4 regions of the Stenotrophomonas sp. WZN-1 genome follow, and region 4 is predicted to be linked to each of the others. Evidence: predicted binding sites of a transcription regulator. Region 4 holds the regulator's gene; each other region holds the start of a gene.
What was found. The regulator FliA, encoded in region 4, starts transcription of late flagellar genes. The targets are predictions, from matches to a motif close to TAAAGTTTNNCNNNCNNNGGCCGATAA.
Positions count from the first base shown of each region.

Region 1: a site for FliA is predicted at 1,639-1,665, ahead of CCR98_RS18705 (methyl-accepting chemotaxis protein). Genes of this name have one in related genera too.
Region 2: a site for FliA is predicted at 2,708-2,734, ahead of CCR98_RS06360 (GGDEF domain-containing protein). Genes of this name have one in related genera too.
Region 3: a site for FliA is predicted at 2,936-2,962, ahead of CCR98_RS21410 (methyl-accepting chemotaxis protein). Genes of this name have one in related genera too.

Region 1 is NZ_CP021768.1:4,008,603-4,012,928, forward strand. Features, by position in the region: gene CCR98_RS18705 (methyl-accepting chemotaxis protein) at 1-1,610, opposite strand, end outside; gene CCR98_RS18710 (arylamine N-acetyltransferase) at 1,813-2,655, shown strand; gene CCR98_RS18715 (VOC family protein) at 2,675-3,046, opposite strand; gene CCR98_RS18720 (transporter substrate-binding domain-containing protein) at 3,129-3,845, shown strand; gene CCR98_RS18725 (LysR substrate-binding domain-containing protein) at 3,880-4,326, opposite strand, start outside.
Region 2 is NZ_CP021768.1:1,364,103-1,368,428, reverse strand. Features, by position in the region: gene CCR98_RS06370 (cation diffusion facilitator family transporter) at 1-50, opposite strand, end outside; gene CCR98_RS06365 (TonB-dependent siderophore receptor) at 231-2,480, opposite strand; gene CCR98_RS06360 (GGDEF domain-containing protein) at 2,767-4,182, shown strand; gene CCR98_RS06355 (MFS transporter) at 4,196-4,326, opposite strand, start outside.
Region 3 is NZ_CP021768.1:3,933,863-3,938,188, forward strand. Features, by position in the region: gene CCR98_RS18345 (DUF2628 domain-containing protein) at 1-190, shown strand, start outside; gene CCR98_RS21410 (methyl-accepting chemotaxis protein) at 286-2,817, opposite strand; gene CCR98_RS18355 (NAD(P)-dependent oxidoreductase) at 3,030-3,923, opposite strand; gene CCR98_RS18360 (S41 family peptidase) at 4,022-4,326, opposite strand, start outside.
Region 4 is NZ_CP021768.1:2,113,854-2,118,179, reverse strand. Features, by position in the region: gene flhA (flagellar biosynthesis protein FlhA) at 1-71, shown strand, start outside; gene flhF (flagellar biosynthesis protein FlhF) at 217-1,839, shown strand; gene CCR98_RS09965 (P-loop NTPase) at 1,826-2,713, shown strand; gene CCR98_RS09960 (RNA polymerase sigma factor FliA) at 2,710-3,453, shown strand; gene cheY (chemotaxis response regulator CheY) at 3,511-3,903, shown strand; gene CCR98_RS09950 (protein phosphatase CheZ) at 3,903-4,326, shown strand, end outside.

The DNA of each region.
Region 1 (4,326 bases), 1.9 Mb from region 4:
TCAAAGGTGGCCAGCAGGCGATTGATGCTGGTCGACAACGTGCGCACGAAGCCCTGCTTGCCTTCCAGCGCGATGCGGCCATGCAGGTCACCGTGTGCCGCCGCATCGACCAGGGCAGCCACTTCGGTTTCCAGCAGGGTCTCCAGTGCACGACTGCGCCATTCCACCGCTACGCCGAGGAACTGCCCTTCGTCGATGATCGGGTTGGCAATCAGCTGGTAGCGCACACCGGCATGACCGATCTCGCGCTCCTCGCGCTGACGCGCGCCGGCCAGGCTGGCCAGCGCCGGATGCAGGCGCACTGCATCGCTGCCCACCAGGTCTTCGAGCTGGCGTTCGAGTTGCTGCAGCAGTGCCGGATTGACGTAGGCCACCTGGCCCTCGGCATCGATCACCATCAGCCCGGTCTGCGCGCTGTCCAATGCCTGGCGCACCCGGGTGTTGCCGCGCGCAACGGCACGCTCGGTCCCGATGCGCGCACGCAGGCGCTGCTGCATGTCGACCAGGCGCTGTGCCAGCTGGCCGATCTCATCATTGGCGTTGTGCACGCGCAGGGTAGTGTCGAGGCGATCGTCGGCGATGTCGCTGGCGAAGCGCAGGGTGTCCTGGATCGGCTGGCGCACCGCACGTAGCACCAGCACCAGGCTGGTGATCAACACGCCGGCGACCAGCAGCAGGGTCACTGCGAACAACACGCTCATGGTGCGTGCGCTGGCCTGCTGGCGCGCCTGTGCCTTGGCCAGCGCCGCCACCTGGGCCTGCTGGAAGGCGGACAGCGCCGGCGCCACGCCAGCGGCGGCATCCAGCAGCGATTGCGCCTCCACATCCAGGCCAACGCGGGCGGCGGTATAGCCCAGCAACGCGGCCTGATAGGCCTCCATGCCGTTGCGAAGGGCATCCTGCGCATCGGTCGGCAGGCCCACCAGCGCGAGATCGAACGGCAGCTTCTCTTCGCTCGCACGGTCGGCATGGGTGGAGTCGCCATCAAGCAGCAGCAGTGCCTCCTGTCGGCGCATCTTCTGCAGGGACAACGCCAACGAAGGCCGCTGCAGCGCATCCACCTGCGCCTGCAGGGTATCGGCGGCCTGCTGCAGCTGGGCGGCGAGGCCGGCATCGCCACGACCCATCTCGTCGACGCGTTCAAACAGGGCGGCCACCCCCTGCGAGAACGCGCCGGCGGCTTCGGTCAGCGCCTGCAGCGCCTTGCGCCGACCGGCATCCATCGGCATCGCGCGCAGGGCCTGAAGATCGGCCTGCAGCGCCTTCTGCGTCGCCAGCAGCTGGGCGCGGTCGGCGTCGTCGAAACTGCGTGCATACTGGGTCTGCAGACGTCGCGCCTCGGCCACCCGCGTGGCCAGGCTCGCGGCCAGATCGCTGCCGTGCTGGTAGCTGGCCTGGCTGCGCGCCGCCTGTGTGCTGGCATGGGCGGTCCAGGCGTAGACGGCGGCGATCGCGACCAGGCCCAGGCCACAGACCCACAGGGTCGCCTTGAGCTTGTTGGCCACGCTGAGCCGGTGCGGCTGCAGCCACAGCAGCAGGCCGGGGGACGCCGAGCGCAGCGCGGCAAGCCGCATGCGCAGGGACCGGAGGTGGGGGACGACGGCCGACATGACAGACTCCAGGCGGAAGGACGCACCTGTATCGGCTGGAAATGGAGCAACTTTAGGGCGTTCCTGCTTCAGTCCCACCGATTGCTGGCGGACGCGGCCTTTGTACCCGGCACAGGCGACGGGGGGATGACACCCGCGCCGCGCTTGACCTCAACCCCGGTTGGGGGAGCACAGTGGACGTCCCTCCCCCGCCCGGTGCCCCATGCCGACGCTCGATGTCCCCCGCTACCTGCAACGCCTGCAGCTGGATGCACCGCCACCGCTGACGCTGGCGGGCCTGACCCTGCTGCAGCAGCGCCACAACGCATTGCTGCCGTTCGAAACCCTCAGCTGCCTGCTGCGCGATGCGGTGCCGATCGACCTGGACAGCATCCAGCGCAAGCTGCTCGACGACCGCCGTGGCGGCTACTGCTTCGAACTCAACGGCGGCCTGCTGGCGCTGCTGCAGGCGCTGGGCTTCGATGCGCAGCCGTTGAGCGCGCGCGTGCTGCTGGCCGCCCAGGACGGCGAACTGACCGCACGGACCCACCTGCTGCTGCGCGTGCAGGTGGACGGCGACGACTGGCTGGTGGATGCCGGTTTCGGCAGCCTGACCCCGACCGTGCCGCTGCGGCTGCAGGATCCGCAGCCGCAGGCCACGCCTCACGAGCGCTTCCTGCTGCAGCGCCTGCCCGGCGAGGGGGATTTCGTGCTGTCCGCCGAGTCCGGCGACGGCTGGCGGGCGATGTATCGCTTCGACCTGCACACGCCGGCACCGATCGACAACGTGGTGGGCAACTGGTACGTGTGCACCCACCCCGATTCCAGCTTCCCCGGCCAGCTGCGCGCGTCACTGACCGGGCCGGACTGGCGACGCACCATCGGCAGCGGCAGCTACACCGAGTACCGCCCTGGCCAGGCACCGGACAAGCGCCTGCTGCATGATGCTGGCGACGTGCGCGAGGTATTGCAGCTGCGCTTCGGCATGCAGTTGCCGGACGACCCACGGCTGGATCCGGCGATCAACGACTGGCTGCAGCGCTCACGCGCCGCGACCCACGTCTAGCGTCGAGCCATGCTCGGCGCTACAGAACAGCGCGCGCCTGCAATGCGATCCGGTTGCCTTCGCTGTCGCGGATCTCGGCCACGCGCCAGTCGCCGGCATCGGCCGGGCCGAAGCGCAGCTCGGCCCCGGCCTGCAGCGCACACTCAAGGCTGGCATCCAGGTCATCGACACCGATATAGATGCGCGCGCCCTGTTCGGAGGGCCGGTAGTCCGCACCCTGCACCAGCGACATGCTGGCGCCGACGGCCTCATCGGCAAACGGCAGATACGCCATCGTGCAGTCGTGCAGCAGGATCGGTTCGTCCACCGCCACCCGCAGCCATTGCTGGTAGAAGGTGATGGCCCGGGCCAGGTCGGTGACCGGTATCTCAACGTGCAGGATGGGGTTCATGGCCGCAGGATAGCCGGATACTGACATTGCCTTGCAGGACGACACTGGCATGCTGGAGCACCCTTTCCCCACGGAGTCCTGCATGTCCCTGGCCGATCATCGAAGTGCGCTGGCACCGCTGGGCGTCCTGCGCGTGGCCATCAACCTGGGCAATCCGGTACTGGCGCAGGGTGACGCGCGCTCACCGCGCGGGCCGTCGCTGGAACTGGCCACGGCATTGGCGCAGCGCATGGGCGTGCAGGCACGCTTCACCTGCCACGACGCCGCGGCCTCAGTGGTCGCTGCAGCCAACGAGGATGCCTGGGACCTGGCCTTCCTGGCCATCGATCCGGCGCGCGCCGACCGCATCGCCTTCAGTGCCCCCTATGTGGAGATCGAAGGCACCTACCTGGTGCGCGAGGACAGCCCTGCGCAGCAGGTGGCCGACCTGGACCGCGATGGCCTGCGCATCGCGGTCGGTCGTGGCGCGGCCTACGACCTGTTCCTCAGCCGCGAACTGCGCCACGCCAAGATCGAGCGGGCCGAGACGTCGTCGGCGGCGATCACCCTGTTCGAGCAGCAGCGCCTGGATGCCGCCGCCGGCGTGCGCCAACCGTTGGTGGCATGGGCACAGGCCCATCCCGGCCACCGCGTACTGGCCGACCGCTTCACCGCGATCCAGCAGGCGGTCGCGGCGCCGGCCTCGCGCCCGGCCGATGCATTGCAGGCGCTGTTCGAGGACGTGGAGGCGATCAAGGCAGGCTCGTTGCTGGGCGAAGCCTTTGCCCGTGCCGGGCAGGCGGTTACGTTGGTACGGTGAATGCAGCGCACACGCAGTCGAGCATGGCTCGACGCTACGAATGCGCGTCTGCCATGTGCCGCACGTGCTCGGCGGCCTGGGCGTGCAGCCAGTCGCGGAAGGCCAGGAAGCCGCGATGGTGGGCCGAGCGCTGCGGGTAGACCAGCCAATGTGGCCAGGCGGTTTTCAGTCGCAGGCTGGACAGCGCGACCAGTTGGCCGGAATCCAGCAGCAGGCGCGCCCGCGTCACCCGTCCCAGCGCCACGCCTACCCCGTCCAGCGCCGCGCGGTGATGCGCCTCCGAATCATCCAGCACCGCCACGAAGCGTGGCGGCGGGTTCTGCCCGCTCAGCGCGAACCAGGCGCCCCACGCGCCGTCGGGATCACCCAACAGCGGCCACTGGTTCAGCGGCACGCGGCCGATCCCTCCCATGCGTTCGATCAGTGCCGGGCTGGCCATCGGCAGCAGCCACTCGTCGAACAGCGGCTCCACCACCAGGCC
Region 2 (4,326 bases), 750 kb from region 4:
GGTTTCTCGTGACGGATCTCGGATGGCAGGTGATCGTGGTCGTGGCCCATGGCAACAGCTCCTTTGCGATGCGGTGCAGGCTACGCCGTGCTGGCGGGGGAGACTATTACGGTGTTTATAACATTGCAGGCCACGCGGTCCCTCACCGGGCATGGCCCGGCGCTACCGGAGCGTGGCCGGCAGCGCCAGGCCACGCCTGGCGAACGCAGCGGATCGACGTCCGCGTGCGGTCAGAACCCGAAGCGCAGGCTGGCCCAGTACGCGCGGCCCGGCTCGTTGTAGGTCGCCGCGCCGGCATCGCTGCTGTTGGCCTCGCGGAACAGGCGCTTGTCGGCCAGGTTGTTCACGCCGAAGCCGAAGCTGACCGTCTCGGTCACCTTGTAGCGCGCGCTCACGCCCCAGATGTTGTACGCACCGCGATCCTGCAGCGCGATCGAGGCATCGCAGCTGCCGGTACAGCGCGGATCGTTGTTGATGTTGGTGGTGGCCGGCTTCTGCTTGCCATAGAAGGTACCGGTCAGCAGCAGCGACAGCTTGTCGGTGGCCTGCCAGTCCAGCATCGTGTTGACGGTGTACTTCGGGATCACCGACAGCGGCTGGCCCGTGCTCTTGTTCTCATTTTCCACCATGTAGGTGAAGTTGTTGCTCCACTTCAGGCGGTTGCCCTGCTCACCCAGCAGCGGGATCACCAGGTTGCCCTCAAGCCCCTGCACGATCGCCTTCGGCGCGTTCTCCCAGCGGAAGATGCGGCCGCGGCCATCGGCAGTCAGGCCGATCTGGTCGTAGCCGGCCTGGATCTTGTCCTTGTAGTCGTTGTGGAAGTAGGTCAACGACGCCTGCCAGCCGCTCTGCGGTGCCCATTCGATGCCCAGTTCCTTGTTCAGGCTGGTTTCCGCCTTCAGATCCGCATTGCCACGCATGTAGCAACCAGCGCCGAGGCTCGGAAGCGCATTGGGGCAGCCGTTGCCACGGGTGTAGTAGAGATAGTCCGGGTTCGACTGGTACAGGTTCGGCGCCTTGAACGCGCGGGCGATGCCGCCCTTCACCACCCAGTCGCTGTTGATGCGGAACTGCGCATTGAGGCTGGGGCTGGTGTTGTTGCCGAACTGGCTGTGGTGGTCGAAACGCAGGCCCGGGGTAACGATCCAGCGCTCGCCCAGGTAGATGTTGTCCTCCACGAATACGGCGGTGGTCTGCGCATCGGCCTTGCCGCGCGCACGGTCGGCCGACAGCCCCGGGAAGCCGCCGCCGCTGCTGCTGGACTGGCTCATCGAGTACGGGTCGGTCAGGCGGCTGTCGAGGTATTCAAAGCCCAGCGTCCAGATGTTCTCGGCACCACCCAGCGTGGTCGGGAAGCTCACTTCGCCATCCAGCTGGTAGTTGCGCAGGCGTGAGGTCGACCAGTCGGTGCCGTTGAAGCTGCCTTCCGGGCCACCGGCCAGGCCTTCATTGATGCGCGAGTTGTTCACTGCTTCCACTGCGGCCGTCATCCGCGAGGTCACATCGCCCCAGCGGCCGCGATGGGTGATCGCGCCGGTATTGCGGTACATGCGGTTGGTTTCCGCCTCGCCCTCGGCCAGGGCGGCCAGGTCGATGCCGGTCGAGGTACCGGTGGTGCTGACGGCGCGGTCACCGGCGTAGATGTTGCCCTGGCGGCTGGTGCCGGCTTCGAACTCCACCACCTGGTCGGCGGTGATGTCCCAGCGCAGCAACGCGTTGACGTCGCGGTTCTTGACGCCCTCGCGGCCAGCCGGCGGCACCGCGTTCGGGTTGGTCGCGTACTGGCGGTTGAGGTCCAGTGAGTCGGCGTCGGTCTTGTTGAGATTGCCATACAGGCGGAACGACAGGGTGTCGGTCATCGGCCCGCTCAGCTGCAGGCCGACGCGTTCGCTGCCGCCTTCGGCGCTGTGCTCGGGCACCAGCCCATACAGGTCGACCGCACCGGCCAGGTCGCCGGTCGGGCGCTTGGTGATGATGTTGACCACGCCGCCGGACGCACCGGAGCCGTAGCGCGCCGCTGCAGGGCCGCGCAGCACTTCGATGCGCTCGATCATTTCCGCCGGTACCCAGTTGGTATCGCCGCGCGTATTGCGTTCGCCGCTACGGCCCATGCGCACGGCATCCCGCGCACCGATGCGCTTGCCATCGACCAGGATCAGCGTGTTCTCCGGGCCCATGCCACGCAGGTCGATCTGGCGGTTGTTGCCGTACTGGCCCGAGGCGCTGTTGCCGGTGAGGTTGACGCCCGGCATGGTGCGCAGCAGTTCGGCAATGTCGTTGGCCGGCGGGCGCTTGGCGATGTCCTCGGCAGTGATGGTCGAAGTGCCCAACGCCTGGCGGGCGATCTGCGAAGCGGTGACATGCACCGTGTCGATATCGGTGGCGTCGGTTTCGGCCCGGGCGGTCAGGGCGCTGCCCGCCAGCAGGGCGGCAACGGCGAGCGCCAGCGGGCGCGGCGAAAGGACAACGGCAGGAGACATGATCTGGACCTTCTGGCAGGGCAACGGGGCCTCTGGCAAAGGGCTTGAGGCGACGACGAGGGGGAGGCGGAGCGTCGCTGCAGTCGCCTGAGGTCCGATCCGTGCGCGCATTCTCCCATCAATGCGAGTGATTCTCAAATGCGCTCACTCATTGCCGCAGGGGCGCCGATGTGCTTTGCGCACCGTGCAACCCTGCATCGCGCTTAAACTGGCCGGCTTACCTGCCATCAACCACACGCCACCGCGGCCGATACCCGTGGTTTGCCGTACGCAGTCAGAGATCGACGTGGAACCACCCCAACTGGACGATGCCAGCCAGCCGCTGGCCGAGGCCTGGCAGCACGGCCTGCAACAGGCCGGCCCTGCGGCCACCGCGCTGCTGCACGCCGCCGCCGCCGATGCCCCGCCGGCGCTGGCCCAACGCTTCTACGAAGTACTGCTGCAGGACGGGCGTGCACGCCGCTTCCTGTCCCACGATCAGGTCAAGCAGCGCCTGCAGCCAGCCATGCAGCGCTGGCTCGTGCAGTTGCTGACCACCGATGCCAACGGCATTGCCGCCACCGTCGCCTCGCAACGGGTGATCGGCGATGTGCATGCCCGGGTCGGCATTCCGGTCGATCTGGTGACCCGTGGCGCGCGCGTGCTCAAGCACGAACTGTTCGTGCGCCTGCGCGATGATGCGCCCGACAGCGCCACCGCGTTCGCCGCCATCGACTGCCTCAGCGCGATCATGGACATCGCCATGGAAGGCATGACCCTGGCCTACACCCATGCCCGCGAGCGCTCCACCCGTGCCGATGCTGCGTACCGGCTGTTCTCACTGGTGCAGAACGTCGGCACCGAGCGCGAGCGCCAGCGGGCACTGCTGCTGGACTGGGAGAACGCCCTGCTCTACGCGTTGGCCGGCCATGTGCAGGCCAGCGACAGCGCCAGCCTGGCCACATCCGAGTTCGGCCTGTGGTTCACCCACAAGGGCATCCCCAGTTTCGGCGAGAGCAGCGAGACCCAGCAGGTCGGCCAGCTGATGGCCCGCATCGACACCAACCTGCAGCGAGCAAGCAACGATGCCCCGGCGCAGCGCCTGGCGGTGCTGCCGGCCATCCGCGAGGACCTGGCCGCCATCCGCGCCCTGATGACGCTGCTGTTCGAGCGCATCGGTGAACTGGATGCCGGCAGCGATGCACTGACCAACCTGCTCAACCGCCGCTTCCTGCCTACCGTGCTGCGCAGGGAAATTGAGCTGGCCACGCACAACCGCACACCGTTCTCGCTGCTGCTGCTCGACCTGGATCATTTCAAGGCGATCAACGACGGCCACGGCCACGATGCCGGCGACCGCGCGTTGCAGCACGTCGCCGGCCTGCTCGGCCAGCTCACGCGCGGCAGCGACTACCTGTTCCGCTATGGCGGCGAGGAGTTCGTGGTGGTACTGGTCGCGGCCAGCGAGTCGCAGGCTGCGGTGATCGCCGAGAGCCTGCGCCGGCAGATCGCACACTCGCCGGTGGCCCTGGCCAATGGCCAGGTACTGTCACTGACCGCCAGCATCGGCGTGGCCGGCCATGACGGCCATCCGGACTACGAGCGGCTGATGGCACGTGCCGACGCAGCGATGTACGAGGCCAAGCGCAGCGGCCGCAACCGCGTGGTGGTGGCCAGTGCGGACCTGCAGGAGGCGCCGGGACGGCGCGCATTGCAGCGCTGATTGCACGCCGGCTCTACCGGCAGCTGGCTCTACCGATACAGGTGGCAGCCGCTGCTTTCAGCGCCACCACCCGCCACCCCGCCCACCACAGCAGTGCCAGCAACGCGATGCCTGCACCCAGCAGGCACACTGCGGGCCAGCCAT
Region 3 (4,326 bases), 1.8 Mb from region 4:
GCGCAAGGCGCTGGTCGTGCTCGGCATCAACATCGCGCTGGGCATCGTCACCCTGTTCCTGCCGGACGTTGTGGCCCGTGCCATCTTCATCGCCATGAACTTCCTGGTTGCCTCCAGCACCAACTACAGCTACTACCTGGAACAGGTGAAGGGCAAGGCCAGCTGGAACCCGTTCGAAGGAATGTTCTAAGCCGCTGCGGTTACCGGACCCGGTCCGGCGCACCGATGAGCAGAGACGACGACGCCCGGCCTTGGCCGGGCGTCTTCATGTGCGCGTGCCTGGTTTCAGGCCGCGCGGCGTGCCACGGCTACCGGCTCGGCCTGCAGGCGGAAGCGCGACACCGCCACCGCCAGCTGCTCGGCCTGTTCCTCCATCGCCCGCGCGGCGGCACTGGCTTCCTCCACCAGCGCGGCGTTCTGCTGGGTGGTTTCGTCCATCTGCACCACGGTCTGGTTGACCTGCTCGATGCCGGCCGACTGCTCGCGCGACGCCGCCGAGATCTCGGCCATGATCTCGTTGACCCGGCCGACCTGGCCGACGATCTCCTGCATGGTGCGGCCCGCGCCGTGCACCAGCTGTGCACCGGCACCGACCTGTGCCACCGAGGCGTCGATCAGCTCCTTGATTTCCTTCGCAGCGCCCGCCGAGCGCTGTGCCAACGCACGCACTTCGCTGGCGACCACGGCAAAGCCGCGGCCCTGCTCACCGGCGCGCGCCGCTTCCACTGCCGCGTTCAGCGCCAGGATGTTGGTCTGGAACGCGATGCCATCGATCACCGAGATGATCTCGGCGATGCGCTGCGACGAGGCCTCGATCTGTTCCATGGTGTGCACTACCTGGCTGACCACCTGGCCGCCTTCGCTGGCCACGCTCGCCGCGGAACCAGCCAGCGTGTTGGCCTGCAGCGCATGGTCAGCATTCTGGCGCACGGTGGACGTCAGCTCTTCCATCGACGCGGCGGTTTCTTCCAGGTTGGCAGCCTGCTGTTCGGTGCGCCGCGACAGATCGCTGTTGCCGGCAGCGATCTCGCCAGCGGCCAGGCGGATGCTGGCCGCCGACTGCTGGATCTGGCCGACGATCCGGGTCAGCTGCTGCACGGTGCTGTTGGCATCGTCGCGCATCACCGCAAAGACCCCGTGGAAGTCGCCCTGCATGCGGGCAGTAAGGTCACCTGCGGCGATCGCGCGCAGCAGCGTCGACAGCGCCGCCAGGTTGTGGTCGCTGACCTGCATCATCGTGTTCAGGGTCTCCACCATGCGGCGGAAGTCGTGATCGAAGCGCAGTGCATCGCCGCGCATGGCGAAATCACCGGCGGCGGCAGCGGCAGCCAGCTGCTGGATCTGCTCGTTGATCGCAGCCAGGTTGCGCTTGGTGGTCGCCATCGCGGTGGTGAACACCGCCTTCTCGCCCGGCAGTGCTTCCATGTCCACGCTGAGATCGCCCACGGCATAACGCTGCATCACTTCCACCAGGCGCTGGGTGACCGCGTTGCTGGAGGCCACCAGCTGGTTGCTGTCGGCCACCATGCGGCCGTACTCGCCCGGGAACGCCGCGGCATCCATGCGGTAGCTGAGTTCACCGGCATCGTGGCGGCGCGCCATTTCGGCCTGCGCGGCCATCACCGCCTGCAGCTGGCCGCGCATGCCCTGCATTGCATCCAGCAGGCGCCCTACTTCGTCGTTGCTGCGCGCCGGCAGCATGCTGTCCAGCTTGCCGGCGGCGACGTCGCCGGCCACTCGGACCGCTTCGGCGAGCGGGCGAATCGCCAGGCGGCGCAGCAGTACATAGACGCCGGCGCTGAGGGTCAGCGCGGCGATCACGCCGACCAGCAGGGTCAGCCACAACAGCTGGCGCGCTTCGGCCACGATCACCGCATGCGGCATCACCACGCCCAGCGCGAAGCGCTGCGGGGCATCGCCCACGCGCAGCGGCACATACACGCGCACGTTGCCGGCTGCATCCGGGCTGAAGGCCTCGAACGGGCGGTCGGCGGCGATCTCGGCCAGCATGCTGCGGGTCAGCGCATCGCTGCGCGGTTTGCCGATCTCGGTGGCATTGGCCGAGGCCAGCACCACGCCCTTCGGCGACAGCAGTTCGACGCGGCCGGCCCCCATCGGCTTCAGTGTGGCCAGGTGCTTCTGCAGTGCCGCCAGCGAGAAGTCGACGGTGAATACACCGAGGAACTTGTCGTTCTCGATGATCGGCGTGCTCAACGTACTCATCAGCACCTGCTGCCCGGCGATGTCGTAGGCATAGGGCTCGCTGACCTTGGGCAGCCTGTCGCGGCTGGGCGCCATGTACCAGTCACCGGAACCGCTGGCAGTCTCGGTGTAGTCGGTCATCACCGACTGCTGTGGCTTGCCGTCATGCCAGGCCCAGTAGCTCATGTAGCGGCCAGTGGCATCGTGCGCTTCGGTGTTGACGAACTCGGCATCCCTGCCGTCGAAGGCATCGGCCTCCCACATGGTGCTCTTTCCCAGCCATTCCGGATGGGCGCGGAGCTGCTCACCCAGCACGGCGGCCAGGCTGGCGCGATCGGGGACATCACCACGCGCGCGCTGGGCCAATACGCTTTCGACCATGGCATCGTTGCTGGCGAAGGCCTTGACGAGATCGGCCGCAACCTGGCGCGCTTCGGCGGTGGCCTCGCTGGTCATGGTCTGGCGCGAGGCGCTGATCAGGCTGGCGCTGGCCTGTCGGTAGATCAGGAACGCGGTCAGGCCGAAGCACAGCAGCGCGATCGCGGCGGTGCCCAGCATCAGCTTGTGGGCGATGCTGCCCGGGCGGCGGGCAGCGGCGGAACGGGAAGAAGGCATGGGAGGGTCCGCAAGGCAGTTCAGGACGACCGGCACCACGAAGGCACCGTGCAGGCGCGCGATCCGTCGCGCAGGCCACCGGCCGCCGGGGTGGTCCCGGCGCTGGGAGCGCACCGGGTTAGCGGCCGCCCGCCAACGAGGTTGAGGCGACCGGCCTGCACATTCCTGAATCTGCTCAGGGTCGACTCAGCTACCCGCCCGTCGCGACGCCCTCACTCGGCCACGCGGTCCTTGATCCACTGCGCGCGCGGCAGTACCTCGATGCTGCCGACAGCGTACTGCTGCAGCACGTCGTCCGGCCCGAAGCAGGGTTGCCAGCCCAGCTCGCTGCGCAGGCGGGCACTGTCGTAGACACGGTCGATGCTCAATGGCAGCGGCCAACCACGGCGTTCGAACTCGGCCAGCAGCTGCGGCGCGCGACGGGCCAGCACGCTGCGCGGGTGAGTGGCCAGTTCCAGGCAGTCCTCGCGCCGGAACGGCGTCGGTGCGCAGGCGAGGTAGCGGGCGAATCGGGCGCCTTCGTCGAGCAGCAGTGCAGCATGTGCGCTGGCCACATCGCGGGCATCGATGCCGCGGTGCAGGCGGAACATCGCCATCCGTTCGGGCGGTTCCGGAAAACACCGGCCCATGCGCAGCACGCGAACGCTGAAGCCCGGCGTGGCGGCAGCTTCAGCCAGGGTCTCGGCCTGCAGCTTGGTGCGGTGGTAGATCGTGCGCGGCAGTGGCTCGGTGTCTTCGTCTATCCAACGGCAGCCACCGGCCACCACGGCATGGCCGTACAGCGCCGTGGTGCTGGTCAGCACGAAGCGCCGTGCGCCGGCATCGCGTGCCGCCTGCAGCAGGTGCGCCGTGGCATCCACGTTGATCTGCTGGAACACCGCATCCGGCACCAGCCCGACATGCGGGGCGTGCAGGGCCGCGGTATGGATGACCGCGTCGACGCCCTGCACCGCACGCGTGACCGCCTGGCGGTCGGTGACATCGGCAATGATGCGCGTGGTGGCGAACGGACTGCGATCCAGCCCCACCACTTCGTGGGCGGCCGCCAGCGCACCGAAGATCGCGCGCCCGATGCGCCCGGAACTACCGGTCAACAGAATCTTCATTGAGTCCATTCACTCGAAGCGCCCGGGAACTACCGGGATGCTTCGATTCTAGGCATGCAATCGCGCATCTGCGATAGGACAGCCATGCAATCGTGCGTTCATCTTGACGACTTCGCAGGCGCCAGCAGTTGCCGCGCGATGAACAGCGGATCGTCGCCGCCGGCCACGTCAGGCCGCACGCCGGTACGTTCCCAGTTGCCGCCGGTGCGCAGGTTGATCGGTTGCCGGTCGGGAATGCTGATCTGATAGCCATCGGGCAGCAGCACAGGATCACCAAACATGTGCGCTGCGCCGCCACTGCGTGTGCCGACAATGCGCGCGCGCCCCAGGGCCTGCAGCGAGTAGGCGACGAACTCGGCGGCCGAACCGGTGCGGCGGTCGATCAGCACCACCAGCGGTTTCA
Region 4 (4,326 bases):
CGCTGTCGGTCCTGGCCTACAGCGAGGTGCCGGAGGACAAGCGCCTGAAGCTGGTCGGAACGATCAGCTGACGCCGCCCTCCGATGCGCCAGAAAACAGACACCACTTTCGAACCAACGCAGCAGACAGATACCAAGGGGAACCCGCACCGTGCAGACCACCGACCACCCGAGTTCCCCGACCGCCACCCCGCCGTCTTCGCCCCGTGACCACAGCATGAAAATCAAACGATTCGTCGCCGCCGACATGCGCTCGGCCATGAACCTCGTGCGCAAGGAACATGGTCCTGACGCCGTGATCCTGTCCAACCGCCGGATCGAGGAAGGCATCGAGATCGTCGCCGCCGCCAACTACGATGAGAGCGCTGTGCAGCGTGCACTGGAAGCCTCGCGTCGTGACATCGCTCCGCCGCCGGCGCCGAAGCCGCGCACCGCCGCCGACGCGGTGATCGCCGCCGTCACCCGTCGCCGCAGCAACACCCCGGCGCCGGAACCGGTGGCCGCCACCACCTCGGCCGTGGCTGCCCTCGCCCGCGCCGCCGTCGGTGCCACCGGCCGCACCCTGGACAGCGCCGACGAGATCGTGCCGACCCGCGGCAGCACCGGCTTCGCCGCCACCCTGGCGCGTGCCGTCGTCAACGAACCGGCGCTGCCGGACCAGGTCTTCGCCCCGTTCGCCGACGCCATCGTCGCACCGGCACCCGCCAGCGCCACGCCGGCCAACCGCGCCCGCTTCCAGATCGACCCGCCGCACGAGGCGCATCACGAAAGCGCGGCGGCGGCCGTGCAGCCGCCACCGCTGCCGACCGCTGCCGTGACCGATGCACAGCCCGGGATCACCGCCAGCGAACCGGCAGCGGTCGAAGCCGTCGTCGAGGCCAGCCCGGCCCCGGTGCTGGCCCCGGCACCGACGCTGACCGTGGTCGCCCAGGACGACGCCGAGATCCGCCAGCTGCGCCAGGAAGTGGCCGGCATGCGCCAGGTGATCGAGCGCGAGATGAACCGCTTCACCGACGAGCGCCTGCGTGGCTGCCCGGTGCGCGCCACCGCGTTGGACCTGATGGACGAATATGGCTTCGATGCCGGCCTGGCCCGCGACGTGGCCATGCAGATCCCGCTGGAGACCGAGGCCCACCGCGGCCGCGGCCTGATGCTGGGGCTGATTTCGCGCAAGCTGCCGATCGCCCCGGTCGACCCGCTGGAAGAAGGCGGCGTGATCGCTCTGGTGGGCCCGACCGGCGCCGGCAAGACCACCACCATCGCCAAGCTGGCCTCGCGCTTCGCCGAGAAGCACGCGCCGCGTGACGTCGCCCTGGTCACCACCGACACCACCCGCATCGGCGCCCGCGAGCAGTTGTATGGCTACGGCCGCCAGCTCGGCATCGCCGTGCACGAGGCCAACAGCGGCACCGACCTGGACCAGCTGCTGGAACGCCTGAAGGACTACAAGCTGGTGCTGATCGATACCGCCGGCCTTGGCCCGCGCGACCGCGCCCTGGCTGCCCAGCTGCAGTGGCTGCGCGCCGCGCGCCAGGTCCGCACCCTGCTGGTGCTGCCGGCCAACACCAGCTTCGGCGACATGGACGAGGTGGTGCGCCGGTTCGGTGCGGCCAACCTGCAGGGGCTGGTGCTGAGCAAGCTGGACGAGACCGGCCGCTTCGGCAACGCCCTGTCGGTGGCCGTGGACCACGCCCTGCCGATCACCTGGGTGACCGATGGCCAGGACGTCCCGGAGGACCTGCACCGGGCCAGTGCAGCCAATCTTGTACTTCGCCTTGAAGATTTGCGCCGAGCGGCCGATATGCCCTGCAACCCGGAGTTGAACCATGCCGTCGCGTGAGTACGCCAAGCTGACCAAGACCTTCCCGCTGTCGGCCACCCGCAGCGAGCCGCTCGGCCCTGTGCGCACCATTGCCGTGACGGGCGGCAAGGGCGGCGTGGGCAAGACCAACGTGTCGGCCAACCTGGCCGTGGCGCTGGCCGGCATGGGCAAGCGCACGCTGCTGCTGGACGCCGACCTCGGCCTGGCCAACATCGACGTGATCCTGGGGCTGAACCCCACCTTTACCCTGGCCGACCTGGTTGCCGGCCGCTGCTCGCTGGACGACGTCATCGTCGAAGGCCCGAACGGCGTGCTGGTGGTCCCGGCCGCATCCGGCCGCCGCCACATGGCCGAGCTGGCCCCGGCCGAGCATGTCGGCCTGGTCAACGTGTTCTCCGAACTGGAACGCGAGCTGGACATCATGGTGGTCGATACCGCCGCCGGCATCACCGACGGCGTGTTGACCTTCTGCCAGGCCGCGCAGGACACCGTGGTGGTGGTCTGCGATGAGCCGGCCTCGATCACCGACGCCTACGCACTGATCAAGGTGCTGTCGCGCGAGCGCGGCGTGGACCGCATCCAGGTGGTGGCCAACATGGTGCGCGACCCGAACGAGGGTCGCGTGCTGTACGAGAAGCTGACCCGCGTCTGCGAGAAGTTCCTTGCCGATGTCTCGCTGAACTACCTGGGCTGCGTGCCGCAGGATGACTGGCTGCGCCTGTCGGTGCAGCGCCAGCAGCCGGTGGTGAAGGCCTATCCGTCCAGCCCTTCGGCGCTTGCGATCACCGAGATCGCGCGCCGCACCGCACGCTGGCAGGCACCGACCGAACCGCGAGGCGGTGTCGAGTTCTTCCTCGAACGCATCCTCAAGCAGCGCGGGGTGGCCGCATGAAAGGCGCAGCCCAGTACAGGGAAGTCCAGCGCTCGGCGGCCAACGAGGTCATCGCCCAGCACTCGGACCTGGTGCGGCGCATCGCCCACCACCTGGCCGCACGCCTGCCGGCCAGCGTCGAAGTCGACGATCTGATCCAGGCCGGCATGATGGGCCTGATCGAAGCCTCGCGCAGCTACGACGCCGACCAGGGCGCCTCGTTCGAGACCTATGCTTCGATCCGCATCCGCGGCTCGATGATCGACGAGATCCGCCGTGGCGACTGGGTGCCGCGCTCGGTGCACCGCCGTGCCCGCGATGCCGCCGCCACCATCCGCCGCCTGGAACAGAGCACGGGCCGTGCCGCCAGCGCCACCGAAGTCGCCGCCGCGATGGAGATGCCGCTGCCCGAATACCTGCGGCTGATGGAAGACGCCGCACGTGGCCAGGTGCTGAGCCTGGAGTCGCGCATCGAAGACCAGGGCGAGCTGGACACCGTCGCCCAGGGTGGCCCAACCCCGCAGCAGGTGCTGGAGCGTGGCGAGTTCGGCCGCGAACTGGGCAAGGCCATCGGCCACCTGCCTGAGCGCGAACAGCTGGTGCTCTCGCTCTACTACGAGCAGGAGCTGAACCTGAAGGAGATCGGCGCGGTGCTCGGCGTGAGCGAATCGCGGGTCTGCCAGATCCACGGCCAGGCCGTGCTGCGCCTGCGCGGCCGGCTGAAGATATTCGAGGCCGTCGACGCCGGCCTGGAAGAATGAACATCCCCGAGGCGGCTGCCCCCGGCCACCCGGAATGAACAACAAAGGAACTCTGCTTTGAACAAGAACATGCGCATCCTGATCGTCGACGACTTCTCGACCATGCGTCGAATCGTCAAGAACCTGCTGGGCGATCTGGGCTTCACCAACACCGCCGAAGCCGAGGACGGGCATGCCGCGCTGTCGCTGCTGCAGAGCCAGCCGTTCGATTTCGTCGTCACCGACTGGAACATGCCGGTGATGACCGGCATCGAACTGCTCAAGGCGATCCGTGCCGATGCCAAGCTGAAGACCCTGCCGGTACTGATGGTCACCGCCGAAGCCAAGCGCGAGCAGATCATCGAAGCGGCCCAGAACGGCGTGAACGGTTACATCATCAAGCCGTTCACCGCGCAGACGCTGGAAGAAAAGCTCGGCAAGATCTTCGAACGCCTGGCGGCCAGCGCCTGATGGATACCACGGTCGACAAAAATGCCCTCGCCCTGCGCCTGCAGGAGGCCCTGGACGCACTGGAGTCCGGCGACGAAGCCGCGTGGCGGCAACGCATCGACGGACTGGTCGCGCTGCGCACGCAGCCGATGATGAGCGGCCTCTCGCGGCTGGCCCGCGAGCTGGGGCAGGCCCTGGGTGAGCTGCCGACCGTGCCCAGCGAAGCCGGCGAACTGGACGATGCCTGCGCACGCCTGGACCACGTGGTGGCGATGACCGAACAGGCCACCCACCGTACCCTGGACCTGGCCGAGGAATGCCGCAGCCTGACCGAAGAGCTGCGCGCCGAAGGCCTGCAGCCGGGCCAGGACGCTCAGCTCGAGCGCATCCGCCACAACCTCACCGAGATCGCCCTGACCCAGAGCTACCAGGACCTGACCGGGC